DNA from 3 places in the Brevibacillus sp. TJ4 genome. Region 1 is predicted to be linked to each of the others. Evidence: a T-box and tRNA genes for the amino acid it is inferred to sense, from the RefSeq annotation. Region 1 holds a T-box; the other regions hold tRNA genes.

Region 1 (6,754 bases):
CCACGGGATGCCAGCCGATTACGGCGTAAATAAAATCGTACCGCTCTGCCAGCTCCAGACAGGTCGGGATCGTCTCGGCATTAAAGCCGATGTTGACGATCGTCTCCACGCCGTTTTCTCCGGCGCGGGCGATCACTTCGTCGCGATCCTCGTCAAATTCCGGTGCGTTCAGATGCGCGTGGGTTTCAAATAGCACAGTGGTCCTTCCTTTCCTGCCTTGCTCTGCCTGGTTACTTCACGATTGCGCCGTTTGGCATGCTGGGGTCCACTGTCGCCAGGGTCAACTGATCCCCTTCCGATGCCGCGAGAATCATTCCTTGGGAAAGCTCGCCGCGCAGTTTGACCGGCTTCAGATTGGCTACCAGAATCACCTTTTTCCCGACCATTTCTTCCGGGCTGTAATACTTGGCGATACCGGATACAACCTGGCGTTTCTCGTAACCGAGATCGAGCTGCAGCACCAGCAGCTTGTCCGCGTTCGGGTGCTTCGCGCACTCGACGACCTGAGCCACGCGCAGCTCTACCTTGGCGAAATCATCGATGCCGATTTCCTTGTTTTCCGTCGCTTGTTCATTTGCCCCTGCCTCACTCACCTTGGAACCTCCTTGCAATGCCTCTTGCTTTTTCTTGTTTTCTTCTGCCTGACGACGCGCTTCTGCCGTCGATTCGTCGATAAATGCCAGCTCTGCCTGCACGTCCAGACGCGGGAAGAGCAATTCTTTGCGGCTGACCTTGCTGCCTGCTGGCAAGCCGCCCCATACCCCTGCCGATTCCCAGGAGGTCGCTTCGGCACGATCCAAAATGCCCAGTTGATCCCAGATTTTCGCCGGAGCCTTGGTCATAAACGGCTGGATCAGGACCGAGCTGATGCGGATGCTCTCTGCCAGATTGTACATCACCGTAGCCAGGCGGCCTTTGGTCTCTTCTGACTTCGCCAGGTTCCACGGCATCGTCTCGTCGATGTACTTGTTGGTTCTGCCGACCAGCTCCCAGATGTGAGCCAGCGCGTTGCTAAAGCGCATTTCTTCCATGTGCCCTTCGACCAGGCCTTTTGTCTTCACTGCGAGATTGATCAGCTCATCGTCTGGCTCGCCTGCGTCTTGCGGAGCGGGGACGACGCCGTCGAAGTATTTTTCGATCATCGTCGCAGTACGGCTGAGCAGGTTGCCGATGTCGTTGGCGAGGTCGTAGTTGAGCCGCTGGATAAAGGACTCCGGCGTAAACACGCCGTCCTGCCCGAAGTTGATTTCACGCAGCAGGAAATAACGGACGCTGTCGGAACCGTAGCGGTCGATCAACAGCTTTGGATCGATGACGTTTCCTTTTGACTTGGACATTTTTCCATCCGGCATCAGCAGCCAGCCGTGACCGAACACCTGCTTTGGCAGCGGAACATCCAGCGCCATCAGCAAAATCGGCCAGTAGATCGTATGGAAGCGCAAAATGTCCTTCCCGACCATGTGGACATCAGCCGGCCAGTAGCGGCGGTATTTGCTGTCGTCCTCGGAGAGGTAGCCAAGCGCAGAAATGTAGTTGGTCAAGGCGTCTATCCAGACGTAGATCACATGCTTGGGATCGCTTGGGACCTTGATCCCCCAGTCAAACGTGCTGCGCGACACGGACAAATCTTGCAGGCCGGGCTTCAGGAAGTTGTTGATCATCTCGTTGCGACGGCTCTCCGGCTGAATAAACTCCGGATGCTCCTCAATGTACTTGAGCAGGCGATCCTGGTACTTGGACATGCGGAAAAAGTAGTTTTGCTCCTTGACCTTTTTCACTTCACGGCCACAGTCCGGGCAGAAATATCCCTTGTCTGTCTTGCACTGCGTCTCGGTCCAGAACGCCTCGTCCGGCACACAGTAGTAGCCTTCGTATTCACCGAGGTAAATATCGCCCTGGTCCAGCAGCTTCTGGAAGATTTTTTCCACGACTTCCTTGTGGCGAGGCTGGGTCGTACGGATAAAGTCGTCGTAGGAAATGTCCAGTTTGTCCCACAAGTCGCGAATCCAGCCGACAATCGGATCGATAAATTCCAGCGGCTGCTTGCCATCCTCGGCGGCCCGTTCCTGGAGCTTCTGCCCATGCTCGTCTGTACCTGTCAGGTAGTATACGTCGTAGCCGCGTAGCCGCTTGTACCGTGCCAGGGCATCACAGGCAATCGTCGTGTAGGCATTGCCGATGTGCAGTTTGTTGCTGGGGTAATAGATCGGTGTGGTAATGTAATACGTAGGCTTCATCGCAAAAACAACCCTCCATTGTACGTGTGTAAAATAGGAAAAGCCCGCCCCCGTATTGGGACGAGCTTGTCTCGCGGTACCACCCAAATGCTCCGTCTCTTCACAGAAAAACGGACTTGAGGAGTCAGGATTGACTCCGCCCGTAACGCGGGCAAACGTCGCAAACTACACAGAACAATCCTCACGATCCGTTCCTTCATCTGCGAGACTCAGGGGCCATCTTCAGCTAGCTCGACTTATACCGGTTTGCAGCTACCCCGGCTCTCTGGAAATAAGGAGTGTCGCCTACTCTTCCCTTCAACGTCAGATGCTATCCAATTCGCATTTACCCTCTATTTTACACGAGCGACCCGTTTTGTAAACCTCTCCCTCCGTGTTCTTTTGCGCCTCTGGAAAAGGGGCTGGAAACGGCTGTGTCGAATACACAATATGGAAAATTAGTGATAATAAGGTGAATTTGTCGAACAACCGAACCTTTTTTCGACATAATCTGACTCTATTATCCCTTGAATTTCCCAGCACCTTTTTCCTATTAAGAACCACTATTTTTACAATGCACTTTTAAAAAAGCTGATATATCAATGTTTTTTGACTCCTGTAGCACCTTTGTTTTCAAAGATTTTACAAAATATGTTGACACCTTTGGGAATCGCTGGTATGATATTCGCAAATAGAAAATGTCGAATAATGACGATAAATGATTGGATCAAGCCATACCATCGAGATCGTTAGATATTGAGAGGAGATCAAATCATGATGAAATCAACAGGTATTGTACGCAAAGTAGACGAGCTGGGACGCGTCGTGATTCCGATTGAATTGCGCCGTACATTGGGAATTGCCGAAAAGGACGCTCTGGAAATTTACGTAGATGGAGAGCGCATCATTTTGAAAAAGTACGAGCCTGCATGTATCTTCTGTGGGAACGCAGACAAAGTTTCCCATTTCAAAGGGAAAATTGTCTGCCAGGAATGCTTGAACGAAATGCCAGTAAAACGATAATTTTCATATTCTTGCCAATTGTCGTTACCAACCTTCTTTCCGTTTTCCGTGCGGGGAGAAGGTTTTTTTATAAACAAAAAAGCCGACCCGCGGGCCAGCTTCCTTCATTATTATTATGATTCTTCCAGACCTTCTTTTTCCCGATGGTACTCGTTGTAAATATCGCGCTTGGACACGCTGCGATCGTCAGCGACCTGCTTGATCGCCTCTTTTTTGCTCAGCCCCTGCTCGATGTATGCGTCCACATGGTCGGGTACGGTGCGTCCCTCCCACCATACGGCAGCATCCGCCGCCTCCTGCTCGCCCGTGCTGCCCTCGACAATCAGGCAGTATTCGCCGCGCGCCTCTGTCTCCTTGAGCCAGGCGATCAGCTCGTCGAGTGTTCCGCGAGCAAATTCCTCGTACCGCTTGGTCAGCTCCCTGGCGAGGACAGCCCTGCGGTTGCCCCACACTTCCTGCATCGCTGCCAGTGTCTTGCTGATGCGATGCGGAGCCTCGTAGAAAATCAGCGTCTCGGGATACCGTCTCAGGCGCTCCAGCTCTTCACGCCGTTCCTTGTTTTCCCTACTGAGAAAGCCGCAAAACACAAAGCGGTCCGTCGGCAGTCCCGAAGCGATCAAAGCGGTCAAGCCGGCATTGGCGCCCGGAACCGGGATGACGGGATAACCGGCCGCTGCGGCGTCGCGAACGAGATCTGCCCCCGGATCGGAAATGGCCGGCAGCCCCGCATCGCTGACCAGCGCGATCTTCTTTCCTTCCGCCAGCCACTGCAGCAGACCGTTGCCGCTCGCTTCCTTGTTGTGCTCATGGTAGCTGACCGTCCGCTTTTCGATCTGAAAATGGTTCAACAGCTTGCGCGTCTGGCGCGTATCTTCACAGGCGATCACATCGACAGCGCGCAGCGTCTCCAGGCAACGCACCGTCATATCATCGAGATTTCCAATCGGTGTCGCCACCAAATAAAGCGCGCCGCTTGCTTCCTCGGAAAAACTGCGCTGGACTTTCATCCGGGCCAGCCTCCTATCAATCCGTCTTTTTCTTTGCGGGAGAGTTTTTTGATGGCGTCTTCCCGCTTCAATCCCCAGGAACGGTCCGCCCCTTCCTCCCAGTACAGAAGTTCAACCGGACCGCGCCCACGCGTGTATTTCGCTCCCTTGCCTGCATTATGCGCGTCCAGCCGCTTTCGAAGCTGCGTCGTGTACCCGGTGTAGAGGCTCCCGTCCCGACACGCCAAAATGTAGACAAAGTGGCTCTTATGCGAGGGAATCGCGTCTTCCGAAATAAATTTCCTGCAGTTCTTCACAGTATTCCTCTCCGTTTTCGTACACAATCAGCGGCGGCTGGATGCGAAGTTCCGGCTTCCCGCCTTTCATGCCTTCAATCAGTACCATGTTCGGCTCCGCATCGCGGCGAGGATAGACAAGCCGCAGCCGTTTTGGCTCCAGGCCGTACTGCCGCATGAACGAGATGATCTCCACCAGGCGAGTCGAGCGGTGTACCATCGCCAGCTTCCCGCCGTTTTTCAGCAGCTTGCTGCCGACACGCACCACATCCTCGAGAGAAAGCAGAATTTCATGGCGGGCAATGGCGAAATGCTCGCTGATGTTTTTCTCGCCGCTTGCCGCCGGCATGTACGGCGGATTGCAGGTAATCACGTCAAAGGCGCCGTAGCCGAACCGCTCGACTGCCTCCTTCACGTCTCTGTGGTGCATCGTGATTCGCGACTGAAGGCGATTGAGCAGAACATTGCGCCGCGCCATGTCGTACAGCCTCTCCTGAATCTCGATGCCATCAAAGGAGGCTTCCGGCGTACGGGTGGTCATAATCAGCGGGATCGCTCCGTTGCCCGTGCACATGTCGAGGATTCGGCCCCGTTTGGGCGCGGAGGCAAACCGGGCCAGCAGCACTGCATCCATCGAGAAGCAAAACACCTCGTGGCTTTGGATAATTTTCATTTCATGCGTCAGCAAATCATCGATCCGCTCTGCTTCGTAAAGCGGCACATGGTTGACAGGCTCCATCCGTCTCTTCCCTACTCCTTTGCTTTTCTTCTGCCAAAAAGCGACCTGACGCTTGGCCCAGGTCGCTTTTTTTGCGTTGGTGTCGGCTGATAGCCGCGCACCGCTTTATTTTTGTGGCCCGCCGCTCAAAAAAGAGAGACAAAACAGGCAATCTCCTTCTTTGCGCAAGCTGCCAAAATGAACATTGCAAATATGAAACCCTTCCGCATACAGACGGGCGAGGTTATCATACCCTTCCCCGACTACTTTCTTCGTGGCTTTCTCCTGTGCAGCAGGGGTGCTACCCTTCTGTTTTGGCGAGGAGCCGGTCTTCTTTTTGTCTAGCCGGTTTCGAAGGTGCTGGTTTTCAACGAGTAGTTGGGCATTTTCCTCCATCAAAACGACAATGACATCTTTCAGTTCACCAATCTCTTGATAGAGTTCGCCGATTCTTTCTTCAATGCTTGCCATTTTGACGAAAATTTCCCGTTTGTCCACTAGCTCACCTCTCCCCTACCCCACGCTTTTATTCAAAAGTCGGGAGCCCGATCGCAATCTCATCAAGTCCAAATACGGTAACGCGCTTGTCGTCGGCCAGCTCCACCTGTACGGACTGATCCAGTACGTTGATGGAAACGACTCGTCCAGCTCCCATCGGAGTCGTGACGTGTTTTCCGATTTCCGGCAGCTCGTCGCGCGTGCTTTCGTAGTTGTCGTTCTCGTACTTCAAGCAGCACATCAGACGACCGCACAAACCGGAAATCTTCGCCGGGTTCAACGACAGATTCTGATCCTTGGCCATCTTGATCGATACTGGCTCAAAATCGCCGAGAAACGTGGAACAGCAGAGCAGCCGCCCACAAGGACCGATCCCGCCGAGCATCTTCGCCTCGTCGCGAACGCCGATCTGACGAAGCTCGATGCGGGTGCGGAAGACAGAAGCGAGGTCCTTGACCAGCTCGCGAAAATCGACCCGCCCGTCAGCCGTAAAGTAGAAGATGATCTTGTTTCGGTCAAACGTATATTCCACATCCACCAGCTTCATGTCCAACTGGTGTTCCTTGATCTTCGTCTGGCAGACGGCAAAGGCGTTTTTCGCTGCCGCCTTGTTCTCTTCCACCTGCTTGGCGTCGCGTTCGTCGGCCATGCGAATGACTTTTTTCAGCGGAAGCACAACATCGGATTCCGCCACCTGCTTCTTCCCGATCACGACCTTGCCGTATTCGACACCGCGTGCAGTCTCCACAATTACGTTGCAATCATGTTCGATCGGCAGCCGGTCCGGGTCGAAGTAATATATTTTGCCCGCTTTTTTAAAGCGGACACCAACAACCTCATACAAGGGTTATCCCTCCTGGATGTGAAGAACCAACCGCTCAAGGGCCAACTGTGCATTGGCATTTCGCTCTATCCGATACTTCGTTTCCATGACCAAGTCGATCCCACGCAAGAGCTCAGCTTTTGTCCATATCAGTGCTTGTCCTTGCAGCACATCCTGTTGGTCGCTGTTGATGA
Region 2 (6,754 bases), 790 kb from region 1:
TTCCCCAAAAGAACAGCGACGGCATGGAAATGAACGCGTCAGCAGGTCTGACCGGTTCTGTCCAGCCCATGATCGCGTAAAACAGCCAGCCGCCGACCATTCCGAACAGTACCGCGAAGCTGGAGAGACGCTGAATCCGCATCAGCCAGATGACGACCGCGACAATCGCGACCGAGACGACGGCAATGACGGGATTTACTTCTGTAGCATGGGCATATCCGATTCCCAGCATACCGCCCAGCATATTGCTGCACAAGGAGACTGCGAGCAAGATCATGTACGTTCCCGTCACGAGCGGAGTAAACCACTTTTGCAGCTTGTCGATCCAGCCAGCCAGGCCGAGAACGAGAAACAAAAGCCCCGCCATGATCAGACCGAGCTGAAACGATTGCCCGATCTCTTTGGGATGCAAGCCGATACTCGTGCCGATCTGCGCCAAAATAACAAAAATGCCCCACCATAGTCCGGCCGGACCTTCCATCATCGGGTAGCGATGCCCGATCCATACTTGAAGCAAGGAAGCGAGCCCGATAAAAAATAATGTCTGCTGCATCAAATTCCCGATCTCGTCGGGCTGCAAGCCGTATATATCGCCAATCATCAAAGGCACGGCGACACTGCTGGAAACCGTAACAATCACCCATTGCAAGGCGGTCAGTACCGTCGCAATGAGAGGCGGCTTGTCGTATAGTCCGTATTTCATCGGGAACACCTTGCTTTCTTTTCGCTGAACATAACGACTTGTTCAAGTATACTCCTCCCTGAAAGCGACGGTCAATTCCTAAAGACATTGTCAATTGCGGAGGCATAATTTTACATTATTTTGGCTGTTACTGTACAACTGTCACAATACATGCAGTTCCAGATTATGCAGCTTGGTCAAGTGTAACTGCAGATGTAACAGGTAGCTTTTCAAACTTCTTCAATTCTTACAAAGTTATTTAAAATTGATCAATCCGAGTACACACCCTACAGGCTCCATGAAAAAAGCCCGTAATCGCGCGTCCAAGAAAAAAGGAATTCCCCTGGAGGAATCCCTTCGCTATCAAAACTATAGTGTTCGACTTACATCCTCTTTAGTTAGCAGCTGGGGCTGGGCCAGCACCTTCTGTTGGAGGTGTGTTTTGCATTTTTTCCTTTGCTTTCTCGATTTCTTCCTGCTTCAGAGGTGCGCCAACCTTGAAATTTTCAATAATTTTGCCCAGTGTCGCCGTATCAAAATCGTCTTGTGCATACAGTTCTACCGTGAAGCCATTGTTCTCCCAAATCACAATCCCGTTTGCGAAGTAAACTGTGGTTCCCTTGATCACTTCTTTTTTCACTTCGCCTGTGGTACCGATGCTGTTTTCGCCGCCCTTGGAAATTAGGAAGTTGACGGTTTGCTCACCTTTACTGAACTGTACTTCCGCCATGTTATTGCCATGAATGACCGTGTTGACGTACTTGTAATCTGCCAGCCAAGATGGGGCCGGGAAGTTTAGCCCTGATACGGCACGAGCCTCTTCCACAGTCAGATTAGGACGTGCCTGAAGTTCGACCATATGGGAAGCATCGCCCTCTGCTTGTTCAGATGCGCTATTATCTACAATCGGCTCCTTGTCGTACTGGACGATTTGCATATTTCCCACCTGAAAACGTGCCAGAATGGTTTCTATCATATCTTGTGCAAAAGAGGTAGTCGAGAAAGTGCCTGTCAAGATAGCAACAGCCATAGCACTGACGATTACAGTTTTCCGTGTATTTTTTTTCATCACGATCTCATCCCTTTTCATTAAATTGGATTGAATGGTTCCTGATCTCATTTTGAACAGGAGACGATGGTAGATTCGCTCTTTGGAGGCTTTGTCAGTAAGCTCCAAATTGGCAAGCAAGTTGGTTAGGTCGGAAAATTCATCTACATTCTTCCTATTTTTCATATTGAAACCCTCCTTTTTCCAGTTCCTGTTGCAGCTTCTTTAGACATCTGTAAAGGACTACACCGATATTTGAACCGCTGACTCCGAGCAGGTCAGCAATTTCCGCGTTTTTCAACCCCGCCGCATACTTCATGCCAATAATATTGCGTTCCTTATCGCTTAGCTTTGCCAGAGCCTTGTACAAGATTTCGTTGCTGTCATCAAGGATGACAACTTCTTCTGGAGTTGACCTTGGTAAAATCACGTCCAGAATGGAGTCCAGAGAAAAGGTGGCCCTTTTTTTCTGTGAGCGGAAGTAATCAGTTACAGCGTTTCTAACAATCGCAAACAACCAAACTTCAAAATTGGACTTTTGTGGCGAGTAGCTGTTGTATTTTGAAATCACTACTTCAAATACATGACTGCAAATCTCTTCCGCATCATAGTGGTTATTGATACGGTAGCAAATATATTTGTAGACACGGCTATAGTACGCATCGTAGATCGCTGTAAATTTTTCTTCTGACATGATCCCTTTTTGAAGATCACGAATATTGCTGTGGCTGATTCCTGTATTCACATTAGAAACCTCCAACTATTTCCCCTCCCCTCACTTGCTAAGATGCAACTAACAAGACAAATTGCGCAATTTGCTGTGGTTGTATGAGCCTCACATTAGTTAATACGGAAATTGAATCATTTTATTAACAAATTGGTTTTTATTTTCGCTTGGAAATAGTCAGCTTAACGAAATCATCGTAAGCGATGAAACACACTTCTTGGATCGGAGAAAGGTCGCAAGGGCGGGATTCCACACCGTGATGCTCGTAAACGTGGTCGTAGAGAAGAGGACGAAAGGAAGGAGAAACGTAGGCGCGGCATTTGCAAGGAACAGGTCCGCATTGTTGTAGCGTATGGGCGAAATGACAATATCACCAGACCGGCTCACTTGGAGTACAGTTCCAATATTTATTCAGCCAATACAATGAATGAAGATATAAAAAAATAAAAAAAGCCCATTAGAATTCTATCTAATGGACTGTTTGTTGTTAATATGGTGCCGGTAGAGGGACTTGAACCCCCACGGTTTCCCTCACGATTTTGAGTCGCGCGCGTCTGCCAATTCCGCCATACCGGCCTATTCAGATGGAGGAGGCACCCGGATTCGAACCGGGGATAAGGGTTTTGCAGACCCGTGCCTTACCCCTTGGCTATGCCTCCATAGATACATGTAAAAGATGGAGCGGACGACGGGTCTCGCTTCGCTGGCGTCTCTTCCTCGAGATCCCTCTTGGAAAAGCCAGATCAGAAGTACCCGTGCACTTACCCGCTTATTCACTTCAGGGTAAACCCGGTACGGGTGAGAGACCCTGTGAATACTTATGGAGCGGACGACGGGTCTCGAACCCGCGACCTTCGCCTTGGCAAGGCGACGCTCTACCAATTGAGCTACGTCCGCATAAATGGCTGGGGCACTAGGATTCGAACCTAGGCATGACGGAGTCAAAGTCCGTTGCCTTACCGCTTGGCTATGCCCCAATAGAGTTAATAATGGGGCGATCGATGGGACTTGAACCCACGAATGCCGGAGCCACAATCCGGTGCGTTAACCACTTCGCCACGACCGCCATGGTAAATGCCTATCCAAAAGTGGCAGGGGCAGTAGGAATCGAACCCACACCAAAGGTTTTGGAGACCTTCGTTCTACCGTTAAACTATGCCCCTGTACATGGTGGCTCGGGACGGAATCGAACCGCCGACACGAGGATTTTCAGTCCTCTGCTCTACCGACTGAGCTACCGAGCCTCATATAAATACCGCCATTGCAGAAAAGAAATGGCGGAGCTGACGGGACTCGAACCCGCGACCTCCGGTGTGACAGACCGGCGTGAACTCCAACTTCACCACAGCTCCAGATGTTTTTGGAAATTTCGCTATTAAGACAACAGTGCATCTGCACGACGCAGTACAGAAAGAGTATTGGTTGCACCCTGCGGGTACTACCTTCCTTTCTGAACAATGATGCCTAATCGACGTAGTACAGAAAGAGTATTGGTTGCGGGAGCAGGATTTGAACCTGCGACCTTCGGGTTATGAGCCCGACGAGCTACCGAGCTGCTCCATCCCGCGACGATATGATCCACTTCCCAGTGCACTCGTTCGTGTACAAGGATATGGTGGAGGCTGACGGGATCGAACCGCCGACCCTCTGCTTGTAAGGCAGATGCTCTCCCAGCTGAGCTAAGCCTCCCAAACAGAATGTGGTTGGGAATCCCCACAAAGGAACTTTCCACTCGCTTTGTGGGGAGGTATGGTGACCCGTAGGGGATTCGAACCCCTGTATGACAGCGTGAAAGGCTGCTGTGTTAAACCGCTTCACCAACGGGCCATATGGCGGATGGAGTGGGATTTGAACCCACGAGACGAGTTATCCCCGTCTACACGATTTCCAATCGTGCTCCTTCGGCCTCTCGGACATCCATCCATAACTATGGCTCCTCGGGACGGACTCGAACCGCCGACCGATCGGTTAACAGCCGATTGCTCTACCAACTGAGCTACCGAGGAACAAGGAAGGATTATTCCTTCAAAACTGGATCTGCATGCATGCTGTAGATTGTGTGTGGATAAGTCCTCGACCGATTAGTATTCGTCAGCTCCACGCGTTGCCGCGCTTCCACACCGAACCTATCAACCTCATCGTCTTTGAGGGGTCTTACCAGCTTGCGCTGTGGGAAGTCTCATCTTGGAGGGGGCTTCACGCTTAGATGCTTTCAGCGCTTATCCCTTCCGCACATAGCTACCCAGCTGTGCCACTGGCGTGACAACTGGTGCACCAGCGGTGCGTCCATCCCGGTCCTCTCGTACTAAGGACAGCTCTCCTCAAACTTCCTGCGCCCGCGACAGATAGGGACCGAACTGTCTCACGACGTTCTGAACCCAGCTCGCGTACCGCTTTAATGGGCGAACAGCCCAACCCTTGGGACCTACTTCAGCCCCAGGATGCGATGAGCCGACATCGAGGTGCCAAACCTCCCCGTCGATGTGGACTCTTGGGGGAGATAAGCCTGTTATCCCCAGGGTAGCTTTTATCCGTTGAGCGATGGCCCTTCCATGCGGAACCACCGGATCACTAAGCCCGACTTTCGTCCCTGCTCGACTTGTAGGTCTCGCAGTCAAGCTCCCTTCTGCCTTTACACTCTACGAATGATTTCCGACCATTCTGAGGGAACCTTTGGGCGCCTCCGTTACCTTTTGGGAGGCGACCGCCCCAGTCAAACTGCCCACCTGGCATGGTCCTCTCGCCCGATAAGGGCGACGAGTTAGAAACTCCGTACATCAAGGGTGGTATCCCACCGACAGCTCCACAGAGGCTGGCGCCCCTGCTTCAAAGCTTCCCACCTATCCTGTACATGATGCACAAAGTTCCAATACCAGGCTACAGTAAAGCTCCATGGGGTCTTTCCGTCTTGTCGCGGGTAACCTGCATCTTCACAGGTATTATGATTTCACCGGGTCTCTTGCCGAGACAGCGCCCAAGTCGTTACGCCTTTCGTGCGGGTCGGAACTTACCCGACAAGGAATTTCGCTACCTTAGGACCGTTATAGTTACGGCCGCCGTTTACTGGGGCTTCGGTTCAAAGCTTCGCTTGCGCTAACCCATCCCCTTAACCTTCCAGCACCGGGCAGGCGTCAGCCCCTATACTTCGCCTTGCGGCTTCGCAGAGACCTGTGTTTTTGCTAAACAGTCGCTTGGGCCTTTTCACTGCGGCCCCCTCGGGCTCAGCCCGCCCGACACCAGCTTACGCTCGCGTCGGGCGGGGACCCTCACCCTACCGGGGCGCCCCTTCTCCCGAAGTTACGGGGCCATTTTGCCGAGTTCCTTAGCAAGAGTTATCCCGCGCACCTTAGGATTCTCTCCTCGCCTACCTGTGTCGGTTTGCGGTACGGGCACCTTGTTCCTCGCTAGACGCTTTTCTTGGCAGTGTGAAATCAGGGACTTCGGTACTTGAATTTCCCTCGCCATCACAGCTTGTGCTTGACAGTGTGCGGATTTGCCTACACACCACACTTGCTGCTTGGACGGCCATCCAGTAGGCCGCTCACCCTATCCTCCTGCGTCACGCCATTGCTCAAACGGTACAGAGGTGGTACAGGAATATCAACCTGTTGTCCATCGCCTACGCCTTTCGGCCTCAGCTTAGGTCCCGACTAACCCTGGGAGGACGAGCCTTCCCCAGGAAACCTTAGGCTTTCGGTGGACAAGATTCTCACTTGTCTTTTCGCTACTTACACCGGCATTCTCACTTCCAAGCGCTCCACCGCTCCTTCCGGTACGGCTTCACCGCTGCTTGGAACGCTCCCCTACCCAGTCCGTAAGGACTGCCATAGCTTCGGTGATACGTTTAGCCCCGTTACATTTTCCGCGCAGAGTCACTCGACCAGTGAGCTATTACGCACTCTTTAAATGGTGGCTGCTTCTAAGCCAACATCCTGGTTGTCTGGGCAACTCCACATCGTTTCCCACTTAACGTATACTTGGGGACCTTAGCTGATGGTCTGGGCTGTTTCCCTTTTGACGATGGATCTTAGCACTCACCGTCTGACTCCCGGACATAAGTCATTGGCATTCGGAGTTTGACTGAGTTCGGTAACCCGATGAGGGCCCCTAGCCCAATCAGTGCTCTACCTCCAAGACTCTTCATTCCGAGGCTAGCCCTAAAGCTATTTCGGGGAGAACCAGCTATCTCCGAGTTCGATTGGAATTTCACCGCTAGCCACACCTCATCCCCGCACTTTTCAACGTGCGTGGGTTCGGGCCTCCAGTAGGTGTTACCCTACCTTCACCCTGGACATGG
Region 3 (6,754 bases), 1.3 Mb from region 1:
CCCCGTAACTTCGGGAGAAGGGGCGCCCCGGTAGGGTGAGGGTCCCCGCCCGACGCGAGCGTAAGCTGGTGTCGGGCGGGCTGAGCCCGAGGGGGCCGCAGTGAAAAGGCCCAAGCGACTGTTTAGCAAAAACACAGGTCTCTGCGAAGCCGCAAGGCGAAGTATAGGGGCTGACGCCTGCCCGGTGCTGGAAGGTTAAGGGGATGGGTTAGCGCAAGCGAAGCTTTGAACCGAAGCCCCAGTAAACGGCGGCCGTAACTATAACGGTCCTAAGGTAGCGAAATTCCTTGTCGGGTAAGTTCCGACCCGCACGAAAGGCGTAACGACTTGGGCGCTGTCTCGGCAAGAGACCCGGTGAAATCATAATACCTGTGAAGATGCAGGTTACCCGCGACAAGACGGAAAGACCCCATGGAGCTTTACTGTAGCCTGGTATTGGAACTTTGTGCATCATGTACAGGATAGGTGGGAAGCTTTGAAGCAGGGGCGCCAGCCTCTGTGGAGCTGTCGGTGGGATACCACCCTTGATGTACGGAGTTTCTAACTCGTCGCCCTTATCGGGCGAGAGGACCATGCCAGGTGGGCAGTTTGACTGGGGCGGTCGCCTCCCAAAAGGTAACGGAGGCGCCCAAAGGTTCCCTCAGAATGGTCGGAAATCATTCGTAGAGTGTAAAGGCAGAAGGGAGCTTGACTGCGAGACCTACAAGTCGAGCAGGGACGAAAGTCGGGCTTAGTGATCCGGTGGTTCCGCATGGAAGGGCCATCGCTCAACGGATAAAAGCTACCCTGGGGATAACAGGCTTATCTCCCCCAAGAGTCCACATCGACGGGGAGGTTTGGCACCTCGATGTCGGCTCATCGCATCCTGGGGCTGAAGTAGGTCCCAAGGGTTGGGCTGTTCGCCCATTAAAGCGGTACGCGAGCTGGGTTCAGAACGTCGTGAGACAGTTCGGTCCCTATCTGTCGCGGGCGCAGGAAGTTTGAGGAGAGCTGTCCTTAGTACGAGAGGACCGGGATGGACGCACCGCTGGTGCACCAGTTGTCACGCCAGTGGCACAGCTGGGTAGCTATGTGCGGAAGGGATAAGCGCTGAAAGCATCTAAGCGTGAAGCCCCCTCCAAGATGAGACTTCCCACAGCGCAAGCTGGTAAGACCCCTCAAAGACGATGAGGTTGATAGGTTCGGTGTGGAAGCGCGGCAACGCGTGGAGCTGACGAATACTAATCGGTCGAGGACTTATCCACTCACAATCCACAGCATGCATGCAGATCCAGTTTTGAAGGATACAATCCTACTACATATTGCAATGTTCCTCGGTAGCTCAGTTGGTAGAGCAATCGGCTGTTAACCGATCGGTCGGCGGTTCGAGTCCGTCCCGAGGAGCCACGCTCCTGTAGCTCAGTCGGTAGAGCGTTTCCATGGTAAGGAAGAGGTCGCAGGTTCGATTCCTGTCGGGAGCACCATTTTACCTCATAAAAGAAACATATGGCCCGTTGGTGAAGCGGTTTAACACAGCAGCCTTTCACGCTGTCATACAGGGGTTCGAATCCCCTACGGGTCACCATAAAATACCCCACAAAGTGAAATGGATGCGTTGTAGCAACATCGACTCCTTTGCGGGGGCCCCAACAATATTTTGGGGTGTCTGGAGGCTTAGCTCAGCTGGGAGAGCATCTGCCTTACAAGCAGAGGGTCGGCGGTTCGATCCCGTCAGCCTCCACCATATCCTTGTACATGAACGAGTGCGCTAGGAAGTGGATCATATCGTCGCGGGATGGAGCAGCTCGGTAGCTCGTCGGGCTCATAACCCGAAGGTCGCAGGTTCAAATCCTGCTCCCGCAACCAATAATCTTTCTGTACTGCGTCGAATTGGCATCTTGTTCAGAAAGGAAGGTAGTACCCGTAGGGTGCAACCAATAGTCTTTCTGTACTGCGTCGATTTGGCAACCCCATCGGGCGCAACCAAATGTTTTGGAGCTGTGGTGAAGTTGGAGTTCACGCCGGTCTGTCACACCGGAGGTCGCGGGTTCGAGTCCCGTCAGCTCCGCCATTTTCATGGGAGGACAGCAGTTTTCTCATCGATGAAGGTTTAGTACGAGTGAAAAACATTGATTTTTCACAAGTAACCTGCTAGTATAAATAAGTACGCCGGTGTAGCTCAATTGGTAGAGCACCTGACTTGTAATCAGGGGGTTGTGGGTTCGATTCCTATCGCCGGCACCACTCATCTTGGGGAGATAGCGAAGTGGCTAAACGCGGCAGACTGTAAATCTGCTCCCTCTGGGTTCGGCGGTTCGAATCCGTCTCTCCCCACCATGTATGAGAGCCATTAGCTCAGTTGGTAGAGCATCTGACTTTTAATCAGAGGGTCGAAGGTTCGAGTCCTTCATGGCTCACCAGTTTATCCCTCTGGGATGCTTGGAAACATACACATATGCGGTCGTGGCGGAATTGGCAGACGCGCTAGATTCAGGTTCTAGTGGTGGCAACACCGTGGAGGTTCAAGTCCTCTCGACCGCACCAAATCTTACAGTACATTATGTGCGGACGTAGCTCAATTGGTAGAGCGTCGCCTTGCCAAGGCGAAGGTCGCGGGTTCGAGACCCGTCGTCCGCTCCATATGTCATTTCAGGGTCTCTCACCCGTACCGGGTTTACCCTTGAAGTGAATACAGTGGGGAAGTTGCTCGGGTACTTCCGATCTGGCCATCCAAAGAGAAATTTCGTGGAAGCAGCGCCAGGGAAGCGAGACCCGTCGTCCGCTCCATTATATATGTGCCCTTAGCTCAGCTGGATAGAGCGTTTGACTACGAATCAAAAGGTCGGGAGTTCGAATCTCTCAGGGCACGCCATTTTCCCCCATTCTTGTTATCGGTACAAACCGGTCACAGAGGGTCAATACAATAGTCGGGAAGTAGCTCAGCTTGGTAGAGTACTTGGCTTGGGACCAAGGGGTCGCAGGTTCGAATCCTGTCTTCCCGACCATGATTTGCCCATCAGGAATGTCCAGATTGCCGGGGTGGCGGAATGGGCAGACGCAACAGACTTAAAATCTGTCGGGAGTTTCTCCCGTACCGGTTCAAGTCCGGTCCTCGGCACCAAACATTTGCACATGCGGGTGTAGTTCAATGGTAGAACCCCAGCCTTCCAAGCTGGTCGCGTGGGTTCGATTCCCATCACCCGCTCCATCGAAAAGAGATAGCAGCCACGTGCTTGCTATCTCTTTTTCTATGCCCAAAAACTGTGACGGATCAAGCAATGGTATCCCGTTTGCCCCCGCTCATGGGTCTCGCCATAACGAAAAGCTGCTGACACAAGCACGTTGATTATCAGCAAAAAAAGAAAACCACGGCCATCTCCGTACGAGCATACAGAGCGGACGCGGTTGTAGAAAAACGTCGAAAAAAAGAGATTGTTTTTGTTAGTAGAAACATATGTTTTCCTGTAAAGTAGAAACAGGATCATCTTACCCACAAGGGGAAACGATTCTCTTGCGTAGCCTCCTGAATTGCCAGGGGGCGTTTTTTCGTGTGTGTTTACGCTCCGTCGATCGGCAGCGAGACAAGAAAACGGGTACGTGACTCATTGGACTCGCAATGGATCGTACCGTTGTGTTTTTCGATAATGTTTTGGCAGATCGCCAGTCCGATGCCTGTCCCATTTTGTTTGGTCGTAAAAAAGGGTTGAAACAGGTTTTCGACGATCTCCGGGGGAATCATCTCGCCGTTGTTTTCCACGCTGATCGTAAGGGAATTGCCTGACATGGTGGAAGAGACCCGAATGAACTTGTCGGAGCGGTTCTGGACCGCGTCCATCGCATTGCTGAGCAGGTTGACCAGGACTTGTTTCAAGCCCTCTTCGTAGCAGGAAAGGGTACAGGGGTGAATCTGTTTTTCGAATCGTATATTTTCCCCCAGGATGCGGGGTGTGATGAGCAATTCCACTTCTTCCAGCAGCTTTTCCATTTGCACCTGCTTGAAAACTTCATCGAGAATCGGTTTCTTGGAAAAGCTGAGGAAACCTGTCAACTGACGATGCAGGTTTTCAAACTCGTGCATGACCACCTGGATGTAGGATTGCAGTTTTTCCTGCTCACGGGTGGATTCACCGATCAACTTGAGGAATCCTTCGATCGCACAAAGCGGATTTCGCAGTTCATGTGCCATGTTGGCAGCGATTTTGCCCAGCATGGTCAGCTTGTCGTTGTGCAGATAGGTGATGGTTTCTTCTTTTTGTACCAGTTCGCGGTTCATCATTTGCTCAAAATGGTAAACGGCCCAAAAAATGCTTTCATCCATGGCCTTCCCCAGCTTCGATTCGATGTAGTGCAGCTCGCCGCGGGTAAGCGAAAAAGCCTGCAACTCAGGCTGAAGGACACGCCAAAACACATTCCGGTGCAATTGATAGGTACGCAGAATGGAGGAGAAGGGAAACTCTTGTGAACGCAGCCATTCCCCGAGATCAATCGCCCATGCCTGCATATCCAAGGTGATGTCCTCCACAAGGCAGCGAGCCAGAAGGACGGTTCGTTTTTCCGCAAAGTCACGGGGGATCGGTACCGCGATCTCCATGCTATGCTCAATTTCTTCCAGCCACAACTTGGTTATCGTTGATACCAGGTTTAAAATTTTTTGCGAAATAGTTGGAAAGGTCAGTTTCACAGACTCCACCATTTGTCATCCACCCCAACTAAAATCGTAATGGATAGAGGGCAGGAAAAACAAGGTAATTTTCTCCTAAATTCGCAATAAAATGTTTTTTATGGTACTTTTTATCGGCAAATTTCGTCGAAAATCGCCTTTTTTCGGAAAAAAATATGGGAATGAGTCCGAATCAAGTCACATAAAGTAGAATGGACCACAATTGTTTGGGACAAGGGAGGCGGCGATGGAGGGGCATTTCTGGTGGGGAATTATTCATATTTTTCTCATCGATCTGGTGCTGAGCAGTGACAACGCCGTCGTCATTGGCATGGCGTGCCGCAATCTGCCATTGCGAGAGCGGCGTCGGGCCGTTTTCTACGGAACGATGGGAGCAATCGGATTGCGCGTGCTGCTAACAGGTTTGACAACCTGGATTTTGGACATTCCGCTGGTAAAGGCACTGGGCGGTTTGCTCCTGCTTTGGATCGCAGGCAAGCTGCTGTTTGGCCATGACGATGTCGAGGATGTTGCGAGCAGCCAAAACGCCGCGCAGGCAGTAAAGACGATTATCATCGCTGATTTTGTGATGAGCCTCGATAATGTTCTCGCCGTCGGGGGAGCGGCACATGGCGATATGTGGCTGGTCATGCTTGGCCTGATGATGAGCATTCCGTTGTTGATGTGGGGCAGCGCCTGGATTGCGCGGCTGATGAACCGCTATCCGGTGTTCGTCCTGCTCGGTGGCGGCATCCTCACCTTTACAGCGGTGGAAATGTGTTTGGAAGACCCGTACGTCTGGAACATGATCAATCCGCTTATGCTGAACCACAACTGGCTGCCAGTCATGGCCGCCTTGCTGATGATGCTTTGGGGCCGTTTGCGCAGAGAGACGTAATGAGTGCTTTCCTTTTTGGGACATACTAACAAAAAAGGAAGGAAAGGAAGCGTCAGGATGAATGCGAGCCTGTTAACGCTGTGGAGATATTGGGACTGGTTGTATCAGCATTGCACCCGTCTCCAATACGTGGAAAAAGGGAACAACATTTTTCGTATCGTACTGCTGCGCTATCGCGGCGAAACACTCGTTACGACAGATCAACGCACCATCCAAAACGGAGACCTTATCTTGAAAATTCATATCCACAACTACTATTTTGCCACCTTGTGCAAAGGAATTACAAATGAACTGAGGATCGCCCTGCTGCTGCGCCGTCACATCATGCTCTCCCTGCCAAAGCTGGCGGCCTTCCTGGAAAAGCTGGAGAACAAGGAGCACATCAAAGGTATTGTGGGCACGACCATGCTGTACAAGGCTGTCGAGCCGATCGGTTTTACGGTGTCGGATGTGCCGATGAACTGGTTTTTCCGCTACAAGCGCTGGTACCTGCGGCTAATGCTGCGGATCATCCACCCGGACGGCAAGCGCAAAGCCAGAAGCATGGACCTGGAGCAGCCGCTCAAACGCGTCTTCATGTCCAAGGAAGCGCTGCTGGAACGCTACGGCTCCAAGCAGTATCGCCCGACAGGAGACGGTCTGTAATGGCGAGGCGGTTTTTATTGGTGACGGAGGAATGGGCAGGCAGCGGGCATCGAATGGCAGCCATTGCGATCCAGGAAGCGCTGCGTGAAAAACAGGAGGTGGAGTCTGCCAGGCTGGTGGGAGGGTTACAGACAGCGAGCCCTGCCTTACGGGAAGTTTCCCGTATTTTTTATGCAAACATGCTTCGCTACGGCCAGCCAATCTGGCAGCGCATCTACCAACAAGACAAGATATGGAGCACGACCTTGAAGAAGCCGGTTGGGAAGTGGCTATCCAGCCGGCTGGTGGACACGCTGCTGGAGGAGAAGCCCGAGGTGGTCGTGGCGACGCATGCCTATTGCCTGTCAGCTCTGGCCGAAGCGAAGCGGCAGATTGGACAAACCTTTCATCTGGTCAGCGTGCCGACCGATTTTTACGTCAATCATTTTTGGGTCCATCCAGCGGTCGATACGTATATCGTCGCCCATCAACAGGTCGCCGATCAGCTTCATTCCGCCTATCGCATCCACCCCGAGCGAATTCGCGTACACGGCATTCCGGTTCGCCGTCCGTTCTCCATGGCGTCACACGCT

Evidence for each region. A T-box is a leader RNA that pairs with one kind of tRNA and senses whether it is charged. The one in region 1 lies ahead of metG (methionine--tRNA ligase), so its partner is inferred to be a tRNA-Met.
Region 2: it encodes a tRNA-Met, which carries the amino acid that the T-box ahead of metG (methionine--tRNA ligase) is inferred to sense. The anticodon was not compared.
Region 3: it encodes a tRNA-Met, which carries the amino acid that the T-box ahead of metG (methionine--tRNA ligase) is inferred to sense. The anticodon was not compared.

What each region holds. Positions count from the first base shown of each region.
Region 1 is NZ_CP185865.1:4,285,718-4,292,471, forward strand. It holds gene ACAF76_RS21190 (TatD family hydrolase) at 1-196, opposite strand, end outside; gene metG (methionine--tRNA ligase) at 231-2,237, opposite strand; T-box leader at 2,291-2,547, opposite strand; gene ACAF76_RS21200 (AbrB/MazE/SpoVT family DNA-binding domain-containing protein) at 2,991-3,239, shown strand; gene rsmI (16S rRNA (cytidine(1402)-2'-O)-methyltransferase) at 3,353-4,246, opposite strand; gene ACAF76_RS21210 (GIY-YIG nuclease family protein) at 4,243-4,542, opposite strand; gene ACAF76_RS21215 (tRNA1(Val) (adenine(37)-N6)-methyltransferase) at 4,493-5,260, opposite strand; gene yabA (DNA replication initiation control protein YabA) at 5,366-5,737, opposite strand; gene ACAF76_RS21225 (stage 0 sporulation family protein) at 5,766-6,581, opposite strand; gene holB (DNA polymerase III subunit delta') at 6,585-6,754, opposite strand, start outside.
Region 2 is NZ_CP185865.1:3,497,780-3,504,533, forward strand. It holds gene ACAF76_RS17080 (purine/pyrimidine permease) at 1-703, opposite strand, end outside; gene ACAF76_RS17085 (hypothetical protein) at 1,077-1,916, opposite strand; gene ACAF76_RS17090 (sigma-70 family RNA polymerase sigma factor) at 1,906-2,475, opposite strand; tRNA gene ACAF76_RS17095 (tRNA-Leu) at 2,951-3,033, opposite strand; tRNA gene ACAF76_RS17100 (tRNA-Cys) at 3,043-3,116, opposite strand; tRNA gene ACAF76_RS17105 (tRNA-Gly) at 3,279-3,354, opposite strand; tRNA gene ACAF76_RS17110 (tRNA-Gln) at 3,360-3,434, opposite strand; tRNA gene ACAF76_RS17115 (tRNA-His) at 3,448-3,523, opposite strand; tRNA gene ACAF76_RS17120 (tRNA-Trp) at 3,547-3,620, opposite strand; tRNA gene ACAF76_RS17125 (tRNA-Phe) at 3,626-3,701, opposite strand; tRNA gene ACAF76_RS17130 (tRNA-Asp) at 3,733-3,809, opposite strand; tRNA gene ACAF76_RS17135 (tRNA-Met) at 3,949-4,025, opposite strand; tRNA gene ACAF76_RS17140 (tRNA-Val) at 4,071-4,146, opposite strand; tRNA gene ACAF76_RS17145 (tRNA-Glu) at 4,208-4,284, opposite strand; tRNA gene ACAF76_RS17150 (tRNA-Ser) at 4,288-4,380, opposite strand; tRNA gene ACAF76_RS17155 (tRNA-Asn) at 4,388-4,463, opposite strand; rRNA gene ACAF76_RS17160 (23S ribosomal RNA) at 4,519-6,754, opposite strand, start outside.
Region 3 is NZ_CP185865.1:1,220,283-1,227,036, forward strand. It holds rRNA gene ACAF76_RS05675 (23S ribosomal RNA) at 1-1,244, shown strand, start outside; tRNA gene ACAF76_RS05680 (tRNA-Asn) at 1,311-1,386, shown strand; tRNA gene ACAF76_RS05685 (tRNA-Thr) at 1,388-1,463, shown strand; tRNA gene ACAF76_RS05690 (tRNA-Glu) at 1,488-1,564, shown strand; tRNA gene ACAF76_RS05695 (tRNA-Val) at 1,648-1,723, shown strand; tRNA gene ACAF76_RS05700 (tRNA-Met) at 1,769-1,845, shown strand; tRNA gene ACAF76_RS05705 (tRNA-Asp) at 1,974-2,050, shown strand; tRNA gene ACAF76_RS05710 (tRNA-Thr) at 2,148-2,223, shown strand; tRNA gene ACAF76_RS05715 (tRNA-Tyr) at 2,232-2,316, shown strand; tRNA gene ACAF76_RS05720 (tRNA-Lys) at 2,324-2,399, shown strand; tRNA gene ACAF76_RS05725 (tRNA-Leu) at 2,437-2,523, shown strand; tRNA gene ACAF76_RS05730 (tRNA-Gly) at 2,544-2,619, shown strand; tRNA gene ACAF76_RS05735 (tRNA-Arg) at 2,775-2,851, shown strand; tRNA gene ACAF76_RS05740 (tRNA-Pro) at 2,908-2,984, shown strand; tRNA gene ACAF76_RS05745 (tRNA-Leu) at 3,013-3,100, shown strand; tRNA gene ACAF76_RS05750 (tRNA-Gly) at 3,114-3,187, shown strand; gene ACAF76_RS05755 (sensor histidine kinase) at 3,536-4,672, opposite strand; gene ACAF76_RS05760 (TerC family protein) at 4,887-5,537, shown strand; gene ACAF76_RS05765 (YkoP family protein) at 5,595-6,182, shown strand; gene ACAF76_RS05770 (MGDG synthase family glycosyltransferase) at 6,182-6,754, shown strand, end outside.